2 regions of the Paenibacillus sp. MAHUQ-45 genome follow, and region 1 is predicted to be linked to the other one. Evidence: riboswitches for the same ligand, from Rfam matches in the RefSeq annotation. Region 1 holds a riboswitch; the other holds the start of a gene.
What was found. Region 1 has a riboswitch for thiamine pyrophosphate ahead of AC3Y23_RS25205 (thiamine phosphate synthase). Riboswitches for the same ligand answer to the same signal wherever they lie in the genome.
Positions count from the first base shown of each region.

Region 1 (5,521 bases):
ACTTATAAAGTGGATTTCTCGAAAATCAAGTAGTGTCTGCGCTCTATCACACCAGTATATCCCAATCCTTGAACACCGGCTGCAGCCTGTTCTGATACAGCATCTCCCGGATCTCGGATACACTGCGTCCGTCGGAAATCTCAAACTGGGGCGTGCCTCCGTCGCTGACGTGTCCGCCTACTGCGGTGGATACACCTGCTGACATTTTGGTTACGCCAAGATGGATGAGGCGATCGCGCAGATGCGCTGGCTCGCGGGTGGAGAGAGTGATCCCGGCCCGGGGCAGAAAAAGACGATAGGCAAGTATAACCTGCACCAACGCACTGTCGGTTACATCCGAATGTGGGTGATAGTCTCCCAGAAACGGGCGGAATCTCGGGATCGACAGGCTGAGTTCACAGTCGGGATATTTGCTTTGCAGATAATTAGCATGCAGTGCTGTAATAAAAGCCTCTTGCCGCCAATCATGCAGGCCGAGCAGCGCGCCTATCGTGACGGAGCGATATCCAGCCGCACAGCCTCGTTCAGGAGCATCCAGACGAGCCCGGAAATTTCGTTTAGGGCCCTTAATATGTAGCTTTCTGTATGTCTCCTGATGATAGACTTCCTGAAATAGCGTCAAGCTGTCTACGCCGGCCTCTCCAAGCTCACGGTACTCCTGAACGGACAATGGGTTGACTTCGATACCGATGGAAGAGAAGTGCTTCCGCAGCACCTGAACGCATTCCTTCATATAACTGACAGGGGAGTCCTTAGGAGATTCGCCGGTCAACAGCAGGATATGCTGGATGCCTGTCTCAGCAATCGCCCTAGCTTCTTTTTCGACTTCAGCCATGTCTAGTTTCTTGCGCGGAAAATCATAGACGTAGCTAAAGCTGCAATATTCGCAATGATTCACACAGTAATCTGATACATAGATCGGCGTAAAGAGCTGCATCACATGACCGAATTGACTGCGGGTGACTTGCTGCGCTTTCTGAGCGATAGCCTCCAGATGTCTGCTGGCGGCAGGGGAGAGCAGGGCAAGCAGGTCTTCTTCAGTGATTTTTTGTTTAGTCAAAATGCGCTGGATATTCAGGTCTGTATATTCCGACAACCGCTCTCGAAACGGGAAGCGTTCCAATTCCAGTAATCTATCATAGAAGCTCATATTTATCCTCCTATTGGCTCAGAAATCCCGTCAAGGGCGAAGAAGCGGCGGCTTCTTGTTGTACCGGGCCCAGCCCTGACAAATAAGCAAGCCTTCCTGCTGTTACCGCATTCCGGAAGGCAGCCGCCATACCTAGCGGATCACGTGCCGTGGCGATGGCTGTATTCAGCAGTACAGCGGCGGCGCCCATTTCCATGGCTTCCGCTGCTTCCGAAGGGCGGCCGATCCCTGCATCCACGATGACAGGCAGATCTACTTCCTCAATCATGATGCTGACCAGCTCTTTGGTCCGCAGTCCCCGGTTGCTGCCGATGGGTGATCCAAGCGGCATAACCGCTGCCGCCCCGGCATCCCGCAGCCGCAGAGCAGCGCCCAGGTCGGGGGTCATGTAAGGGAGCACGATAAAGCCTTCTGCAGCCAGCACTTCCGTTGCGCGAATCGTCTCCATATTGTCAGGCAGCAAATAGCGTTGGTCTTTAATAACCTCAAGTTTGATCCAATTGCCCATATCAGCCGCCTTGGCGAGCCGGGCGATACGGATGGCTTCTTCTGCGTTTCGGGCACCGGAGGTGTTGGGTAGTAGCGTCATACTGTCAGGGATATGCTGCAAAATATTTTCCTCCCCCCACTCAGGATTGACTCTCCTTAACGCAACAGTAATGACTTCTGCACCTGATGCTGCAATCACCTCGGGAATCAGGGTATTGCGGTTATACTTGCCGGTGCCGATGAACAAGCGGCTGGTCAGCGCTTTGCCGCCAATCTGGAAGATATCGTTCATGCTGAGAACCCCTCTCTATAATCCGATTTTTTAGCCAAAATATCGATGGTATACTGTACGGGCCTCAGCAGTATCTGAGGTTCCGTGGATGAATACCCGGCCATCCGGGAACAGAGCAATCCGGTGTTTTGCTAAGTCCAACGACAGCATGTATGGATTTCGTCTCACCTCTCCATGCACTGCGAGAATTTCTTCCCATAGTTTCAGATTTAGGCGGCTTGAACGGGCCGGGCGGATCTGCACGGTCTCTCTGCCGCATAATACAGCGGTCTTGGACAGATTGGTCGCAGACAGGAAGGGATAGAGGGGTTTTTCGCCGCAGCTGGGACAGTCGGTACGTTTAAGCTGTTCCGTAACGATCGAGACATGCCGATTCTCCCACAGGTCAAAGGAAACCAGTGTCCCGCGTAGAGATTCCTTCTGTCCGGAGAGCCATTTTAACGCCTCGGCAGTCTGGTAAGCAGCAGTCATCTGTACAGCCGGCTGAATAATACCCACCGAGTCGCAAGTATCCCCTTCGGCGTGAAGCTCGTCAATCAGGCAGTGGAGGCAGGCGCTCTCTCCGGGGACGACCGTCATAGATATACCGCTGCTTCCTGTGCAAGCTCCGTAAATCCAAGGGATACCTGTCTTGGCCGAAATATCGTTAATAATCATTCTGACCTCAAAATTATCGGAGGCATCGAGAATCAAATCGACCCCACGTGCATACTCTACAATCTCATCGGCGGCAGCATCGGCTACAATTCCTTCCACAGTCACATAAGAGTTCACGCTCTGTAGTCTCTGTGCCGCTGCGATTGCTTTGGGTAATCTTTGCTCTGCATCGGCTTCACTGTACAAATTCTGGCGCTGGAGATTGCTCCACTCCACGTAATCCCGGTCGACGATCACTATTTTGCCTACCCCGGCGCGGACCAGCGTCTCGGCAATAGCAGACCCCAGTGCGCCTGCACCCAGAATGAGCACACTGGAGGCGGCTAGTCTTGCTTGACCTTCCGCGCCTATGCCGTGAAAACGTACCTGCCTGCTGTACCGCTCCTGTTCTTCCGTAGTTAGAGTCAATTCGTTCAACCTCCCCCCACAAAATGTACAAACTCTATCCGGTCACCTTCGGACAGCCGGGTGACGCCATATGCGTCCTTGGGCACCACTTCACCGTTTACTTCCACCAGAACTCGCCGCCCTTTCCAGGGTGTCTCTGCCAAAATATCGGCAACAGTAACACAATGCTGTCTTAGTAGGGTGTCTTTTCCATTCAGTTGAACCTGCATATCTTCACCTCCCCTCAAGCCATGCAGTCTGAATGGCTGTGTGGTAAGCTTCTGCTTGTGCCACTGGATCTGCTGCGCTGCTAATGCCAGATAGAATGGCAATCCCCTCTGCACCGCGCCTGATGACTGCTCCGGCATTGTCCGGCTGAATTCCTCCGATGGCAATGACCGGAACCGGGCATCTAGCTGCGGTTTCTTCGAGAATGTCCAGACCACGTGGGGGCAGACCCGGCTTGCTGGCAGATTCATAGACATGGCCAAAAAGGCAATAATCTGCTCCTTCACCCGCCGCGCTGACTGCTTCTTGTGGCGAATGGATGGAGCAGCCGATGCGCATTCCTGGGGCTAAAGGTCGCGCCGAAGTTACACGTAAGCTATGTCCTGCAAGCTGTACACCGCCGGTCCCTGCGGCAAGAGCGACATCCAATCGATCGTTCACAACAATAGCTTCCAGAGGGATGCCTGCTTGGTGCATTTGGGTTACGATTTCGAAAAGCGCTTTGGCTGTAAGCTGTCTATCCCGCAGGTGGAAATAGTCTACATAGGGGAGAACAGCTAGGGAAAGACGCAGCCAATCTGCAAGCGATATTCCTTCCGGGGAGATCAGATGCAGTTCAGGGCCGTTAGCGGCGGGAAATCGTTTTTTCATAAAAGGAATCGCTCCATGTTACGTAATGGTGTTGCACTCCATAAAATCCAACACAAAAAGCCGCCCTCCTGATCGGAAGACGGCTAAGCACGACAACGGAAAACAAGCCATAACAAAAGGCAAGCCCGGACTCTTAACGCGCACTTCCCTACGCTGGTATTAACCAGATCAGGTTCAAAGGGTCCGAATATTGCATTCGTCTCAGCCACGCGGCTCCCCTAGTGTCGGTTCGTATGAGATTGTTAATGTCACTATACACGATTATTCAGGGAGATACAATTGGAAATTGGGAAAATGTTGAATAAGAGTAGACGGATAAAATTCATAGAAATGAGGGCGAAGGTTGTTCTATCTTGGTATAATAAACGATAAGAAGAATGGAGCTAACCGATATGGAATTGCTCGATCCGAGAGTCGATTTTGTGTTCAAACGAATCTTTGGCAGTGAGAATAACAAGGATGTGTTGTTGGCTTTTCTGAACCGTATATTTATTCAGGCTGGAGAACCACCGCTTACCGAGATTATCCTGATGAACCCTTACACCGACAAGGACGATCCGCTCGACAAGCAGTCCATATTCGATGTTTATGCAAAGACAACTGAGGGTAAGCTGATCGATATCGAGATGCAGTTATTCAACAAGTATGATATTGAAAAGCGGACGCTGTTCTATTGGAGCAAACGGTATGCCAGTCAGCTTAAGGAAGGTGAAAAGTACCAGGAGTTGAAGAAGTGTGTGACGATCAACATTCTGAACTATGCTTTCCTGTCAAATGACGAATACCACAGTGTATTTCATCTCCGTGAAGACCGCACTGGAATACAGTTTATTGATGATATCGAGGTGCACTTTTTGGAGCTGCCGAAGCTTGAAGATATGATTCCTTCGAATAGCGGACTAGAAAATTGGCTGCTGTTCCTCAAAGGAGTAGACCCAACCCATTGGGAGGTGCTGAAGATGAATGAACCAGGACTGGAAAAGGCTATGGACACCCTGCAGTACTTAAGCCAGGATTCGGAGGCCCGCCGTTTGTATGAAGCCCGTCAGAAATATCTGCATGACGAAGCGTCAATGATCGAAGGGGCGAAGCAAGCCGGACTTAAAGCTGGTGTTGAGGAAGGAATTAAAGAGGGGATCAAAGAAGGGATCAAAGAGGTTGCCAAGAACATGCTGTCCTTGAATATGGATATCGCTACCATTTCCAAAGCAACTGGATTGTCGGAACAAGAGATTCTTGCGCTGAAAAAGTAGCTAGAGGATTGAAATAGTCAACTCTGTTCCGTGGAAAACTACAGCAAGTTTTATTGTGAATTTAAGAATAATTAGCTATTATATAGCTACAAATAAATACCGTGCTTGTTTTTATCCCCGGGTAAAAACGAAGAAAAGCATTGAGTCTCATTCCCGTTAGGGCCTATTTATTAGGAGGGGTGAGATTCAATGCTTTTTTTAAACCTATATAAGACGAACTTAAGAACCGAACGTAAGGCTCATCGTCACTACGGTGGAATGTTTGGACTTCCGGTCGCTGTTGTCCCCAGATTTCCTCTTTAATACCGCTTCTAGCGGTTGGAATCTGGTGACAAAGGCGATCGCTTCGCTCCTACAGTTCCAAACTTCCCCCTTCACTCCTCTTCGCTTTTCGTTACTTTCTTTTGTTCGGCT
Region 1 covers NZ_JBYUPV010000015.1:14,878-20,398, forward strand. The annotation lists gene AC3Y23_RS25180 (hypothetical protein) at 1-33, shown strand, start outside; gene thiH (2-iminoacetate synthase ThiH) at 47-1,150, opposite strand; gene AC3Y23_RS25190 (thiazole synthase) at 1,161-1,931, opposite strand; gene AC3Y23_RS25195 (ThiF family adenylyltransferase) at 1,962-2,996, opposite strand; gene thiS (sulfur carrier protein ThiS) at 3,002-3,205, opposite strand; gene AC3Y23_RS25205 (thiamine phosphate synthase) at 3,210-3,854, opposite strand; TPP riboswitch at 3,983-4,084, opposite strand; gene AC3Y23_RS25210 (Rpn family recombination-promoting nuclease/putative transposase) at 4,247-5,107, shown strand.

Region 2 (5,521 bases), on a different contig from region 1:
CATTCGGTCGGTGCGGTAGGCTGATTTTTGCAGCTGCATATAATACCCGATCCCCTTGTCGGCGCCGATCCATTCGGCAACCACGGCTCCCATGACAGCATAAGTAGCGGAGATTTTAACCCCCGAGAACATCGCAGGCAGAGAATGAGGCAACTCCAGCTTGGTGAAAATCTGCCATTTGCTTGCCCCAGCCATTTTCATATAATTCAACATCACCCGATCGCTCTGTGACAGTCCGCCCATGGCGGCCACGGCGACAGGGAAGAAACAGACCAGCGTAATCAGCACCATCTTTGGCAGCAAGCCGAATCCGAACCAGATGACAAGCAAGGGTCCCAAGGCGATGGATGGGACGTTCTGGCTCAGGATCAATAGCGGATAAAAGGCTCGTTTCGCCCACGGCAGCAGGTGCAGCAGCAGCGCTACCACAAGGCCCACACCAGTACCAATGGGAAAGCCGATCAGCGTCAGCTTCAGTGTAGCCAGCGTATGCTCCCAGATGCCGGCGGGATTGCCTGCGAATTCATGCCCGATATCGCGGGGACTAGGCAGAATCCATTTTTCAATATCAAAGAAAGATACGGATAGCTGCCATACTGTCAAAAAGAAGATGACCGCCACAAAGGGCGGCCATATCTGCTTCCAGGACGATCTCACGGCCGGTATTTCTCCGTCAGTTTGTCCATGCTGATTCCGTTCGGATTGTGGGCGATTTTGATCTGGGAGATAACGCTCGGGCTGCCGGCTTGGACTAGTGCTTCATGCATCTCGCGCACGACTTCTAGCAGGTCATTTAGTTCGCCTTCCATCGTCGTTTCGAGCGGGTTCACTTGATGCTTCACACCAGACTTCTGAATAACCTCGATAGCTTTATCCACATAAGGGATGGAATCCTCATTGTTAGGAGTTTTAGGAATAACCTGAATGCTGAGTAGTGTGTTAGCCAATATAATCAATCCTTTCTTAATCTATTATGGTTGAATATGAATACACTTATTTACTGTGCTGCCGGGAGATAATCATTCGTAAACGCTTTGCTGGTATCTACTGGTTTCTCGAGCAGCTTAAGGCCATACATCCAGTCGGCATAGTTTTTCCAGACCTCGGCCTTTTGTTCACCCCAGCGCGGCGCATCATCCTGATATTTTGGACTGAGCCATTTCTGACTGGCCATCACAAGTTTCGGATCGAGGTCAGGGACGGCTTTGATCAGAATATTCGCGGCATCCTCTGGATGATCGATGGCGTATTTGTAGCCTTTGGAGGTCGCTTTAACGAAGGCTTTGACGATCTCGGGATGCTCGGTGATCTCTTTCTCGCTGGTGGTCAGCACAGGTGTGTAATAATCGAGCTGTGGCGCGTAATCCTTTACATAGAGCATGTCGATTGGTTCCCCGCGCAGTTCAGCTTGAATACCGGTCCAGGCATAGAAAATCCAGGCGAAATCAATATCCCGCTTCACAGCTGTAAAAAAGTCGGCTTCGCCCATATTGATGATCTTTACCTTTTTCACATCGGCGCCTTCCGGGTCCATGATAGCTTTGAGTGCTGCTTCTTCCACCGGGGAACCCCAGCCTCCATATGTTTTTCCTTCAAAATCCTTCGGAGAGGTAATGCCCTTGCTCTTCGGAGCCGCAAAACCAGACGTATTATGCTGAATGATGGCGGCAAGCGAGACCAGCGGTACGCCCTGTAGGCGGGCCAAAGTCAGGCCTTCCTGATACCCGATACCAAAAGCGGCTTCACCGGAAGTGACCATCGTGTCTGCACCGGCTGCGCCAGGCTGCACAATTTCAACATCCAGTCCCTCTTCCTTGTAGTACCCAAGATCTCTTGCGACATATAACCCCGTATGGTTCGTGTTCGGTGTCCAGTCGAGCGCGATCTTGATTTTGGTCAGTTCTTGCGGCGTGCCTGACTCCCCGGCGGTCTGAGTGGCGCCAGTGTTTGTCTTGTCTGCTTCCTTGTTGCTTCCGGCAGAGTTGCCGTTATTGCTACCGCATCCGGCAACCGCGATAACGAGCAAACAGGTCAGGCTCAGCATAAGCAGTTTCTTGACTCCCATTTTTTCTATCTCTCCTTTGATGGTACCGGTCCTCAGCAGTATGACTGCGTCAATTCCGGCGAATTTCCCGTCTTCACATCGTCACCCGCTACCTAAAATGCAGGCAGCGCGATTCAATTCCCCATGAAATGCATTAATCGGAAATATACCATAAAAAAAGCGTCCCGAAGATGAACGGGACGCGGCTTTGCGCAAGGATGGCATTGGCCCTAAAGCGGCCATGCTCAATTACGGTTCCTACGCTGGCATTATCCAGATCAGGTATAAGGGTCAGTATCTTGAGGGATACACTCTCAGCCGGCCAATTCCAGCCCCCCTGGTGCTATGAAGTTAACGGGTGATGCTACTTGCTTACGGTGTAATTATAGACGCCCATCTTTTCGTTGTCCAGCAGCTTTGTTGTTCATTTGGCAGCTTAAGGCGCTTCGACTACCCCTGATATTTAATTTTTTTCCGGCGGCGGGCCGTGATGCTGTTCCAGATCTCCCGTACAGTCAGGACAATGCTGATCACAATACCGCTGAAGGTTAATGCTAGCGCGAAATACTGGAAGAGGGAATATTCCATCATTTTGCCCCATTGAATACTGCCCTCCAGATCGTCAATCACCTGATTCATTCCGTATATCCCGCTTACCACAGTGAAGACGGTCAGAATCATCAGCAGCATATCTCGCCGTTTCGACTGGAACTGCACCTGATACTGAAACAGATCATTCAGTGTCTGCTTCACCTCGTCGAACAGCGCATCGTTGCCATAAACTTTGCGGAGCTGGATGAAAATCTCCCGACCCTGCGACCCCGAGATCAGCTCCAGAAAATAGAATTTGGCTGAGAACTTATTGATGTAGAAGATCAGATCCTCAATATCATCATTATCCCGATTGATGCGCAGCCGGGAGTGCATATTGGCAAGTTTCAGCAGGACGATCTTGTGGAACATATTAAGTAGCAGGCCATAATAATATTCCCCGTACATTTGATTGGCAAGCGGTACGGCGAGTGAGCGTTCAGCCCGGCTGATGCAGCAGAAGGTCTGTTCATTGGTTATATAATACGTTTGGGGACCCCAACGGTTATAAGTATGCTCTTGACAGTATTGTTCGATGTATCCAGGATCGCTGGCACTGATGTAGGGGCGATTGGCCGCATCCAGCCCATCAAGCTGGGAGGCGCGAAAGCGTATGTTCAAAGGGATATCATCGGTATCTCCATCCGGTTCCAGACCATAAAAGGCTTGTACCAGCATACGTTCATCTACAAAAAAAGGCAGCGTCTCAAAATAAGCCCCGTTCAGCTCGGATTGGTCTAAGAACGGCTTCAGCCCATCCGCCAGACCATTAAAGATAAAATCCTCGACTTGACGGAAGGACCGTTCTCCGCTGTGAATAACCATCAGTTCATCCTGTACACTGACGTTCTCAAGGGTACGGAAACGGTCGGCAAATTCCAAGGCGATGCTAAAGGGGAGCTTTTCTTCCTCAATCTGCACCCGCAGGGTTACAAAACCGGTCTGAAACGGGCAAATGAACAGATCTGTGGAGAGTACCCGGAAGGCTACGTTCAGTTGTGACATTTCCATTCGGCAGGTCAAATTATTCACGCGTGAAAAGCGTCGGAAAGAATCCTTATCATCATCCTGTGGGAACAGAACATGGGCTGCGAAAGGCAGATAGGTGCGCTCCATCTTTTCGTGGGAGACACGGTATCCATTGCCATAATAAGCGTCTTCCAGTTCTTTTTTATCGAGAGAAAAAGAAGTATATCCGCTCTTCTCCAGTTCGGAAATCAGTCGTGCAGACGCCCCTTGCTTGATGGAGAAGGGGAAAATAAACTGGAGCAGTGCGGTATGTAGTAGGGGTTCGGCAGATAGCATATCCATCATGAGTACCACCTTATGTACAGGATATCAACACAATCTACATTACCCCAAAAAGCAAATTATGATTACCCGGCCTTAATGGCCGGGTGTTGTCTGTGCGGAATCCTGTCCGGGACGTATTCTCCAGGCAGCAAGGCTGAGCAGGAAGAGAACACTAGCCAATGCTGCAAGCAGTCCGGCCGTTTGCGTCACTTGTAGGTGATCCATCGACCAGCCGGTAAGTAGTGGCAGAAGTGCTCCGCCAATCCCGCCGGAGGCGATCATAATACTTGGTGTGGATTCCTCGGTACCCGGCATTAATTTGCTGGAGAAGACCAAGGCGATGGAGAAAAGACCGGACATGAACAAGCCCAGCAGAATGATAATGGCAAAGGCAACAAGACGATGTTCCGTGAATGGAAACAGGGCCAGCAGCAACACGGTCATCAGGCAGCTGCCCAGAACATAGACACGGTAAGATATTTTCTCGGCGAGTACCCCAGCGAACAATCGTCCTATCGACATCGCTAGCCAGAAGCAGGTAACGGTCAGGGCTGCCCCCGATTCAGACATGCCCAGCTTGGCAATGAAGATGGCGGGCATGAAATTTACCAGGCTCATTTCCGTACCCACATAGGTAAAGAAGAAAACAATGAATATTCCGAGTATGAACCATTGCTTTCCCTTGTAGGGAAAGCGCGGCGTATGATTGTCTGAAGCCTCGTTCGTCACCGAACGGCGCGGAGCACGGTCATCCAGTAAGGATTGCAGCTTGCCGAATCGGCCCTTGCTCCAGAAGATTAGGGAGATCAGGGAGAAGGCAGCTACAATCAGGAAGCTTAGTTTCCACCAGCCGGCGACGATAAGTCCGCTGGAGATTAAGGGCATAAGCAATGCGCCGACACCGAATAGAACTTCAAGCCGACTCATGGCAACAGCGGTACCTTCTGTGACTGCAGCAATAATGACCGTGCCAATGACGGCTTCAACCATGCCAAAGCCAAAGCCTGCGACAACAGCAATGAAATACATCCAGCCCCATGGCGGCAGGAAGGTGTAGGCGATCTCGGCTACTAGCAACAGTCCAGTGGCAATGAGAATACCACCGCGCTTGCCAAAGCGGCGATTCAGGAAGGGAGAAGCCAGCACACCGACCAGGAAGCCGGCAAATTGGGCGAAGATCAGTTGTCCACCAGCACTGTAGCTCTGGTCATAATGCTCCAAGAGAACGGGAAGAATAGAGCCCAGTACCACATGGGCCAAGCCGATTACAAAGTAGGAGAGACAGCCAAGCCAAATCAATTTTTTCACGTTGAAATACTCCTTAACAAGTTAAATTTATGGACCTTGTCGGATTCAATGTGCTCAGGACGGGTACACTATCTTAAGTACAATGATTATCATAAGTCTAATTGGGAAATGTGGATATATAAACTTATATTTACACTTGCCAAGGAAGGAGATGTCTTGAGTAATGAATTCCCACGACCTGGAACAGAGCATCATCAAGGCACTGGATGACAACAAGTTTGGCTCTTTCGGAACCGTGGAAGACGGGAACAAACCGAAGGTGCGTTACATGGCAGTCTTTCACGA
Region 2 covers NZ_JBYUPV010000011.1:39,416-44,936, reverse strand. The annotation lists gene AC3Y23_RS21690 (ABC transporter permease) at 1-657, opposite strand, end outside; gene AC3Y23_RS21685 (MTH1187 family thiamine-binding protein) at 654-947, opposite strand; gene AC3Y23_RS21680 (ABC transporter substrate-binding protein) at 998-2,065, opposite strand; TPP riboswitch at 2,282-2,393, opposite strand; gene AC3Y23_RS21675 (hypothetical protein) at 2,495-3,946, opposite strand; gene AC3Y23_RS21670 (MFS transporter) at 4,022-5,236, opposite strand; gene AC3Y23_RS21665 (pyridoxamine 5'-phosphate oxidase family protein) at 5,400-5,521, shown strand, end outside.
Region 2: it holds a riboswitch for thiamine pyrophosphate, as region 1 does, so the genes downstream of both, AC3Y23_RS21680 (ABC transporter substrate-binding protein) here and AC3Y23_RS25205 (thiamine phosphate synthase) in region 1, are expected to answer to the same signal.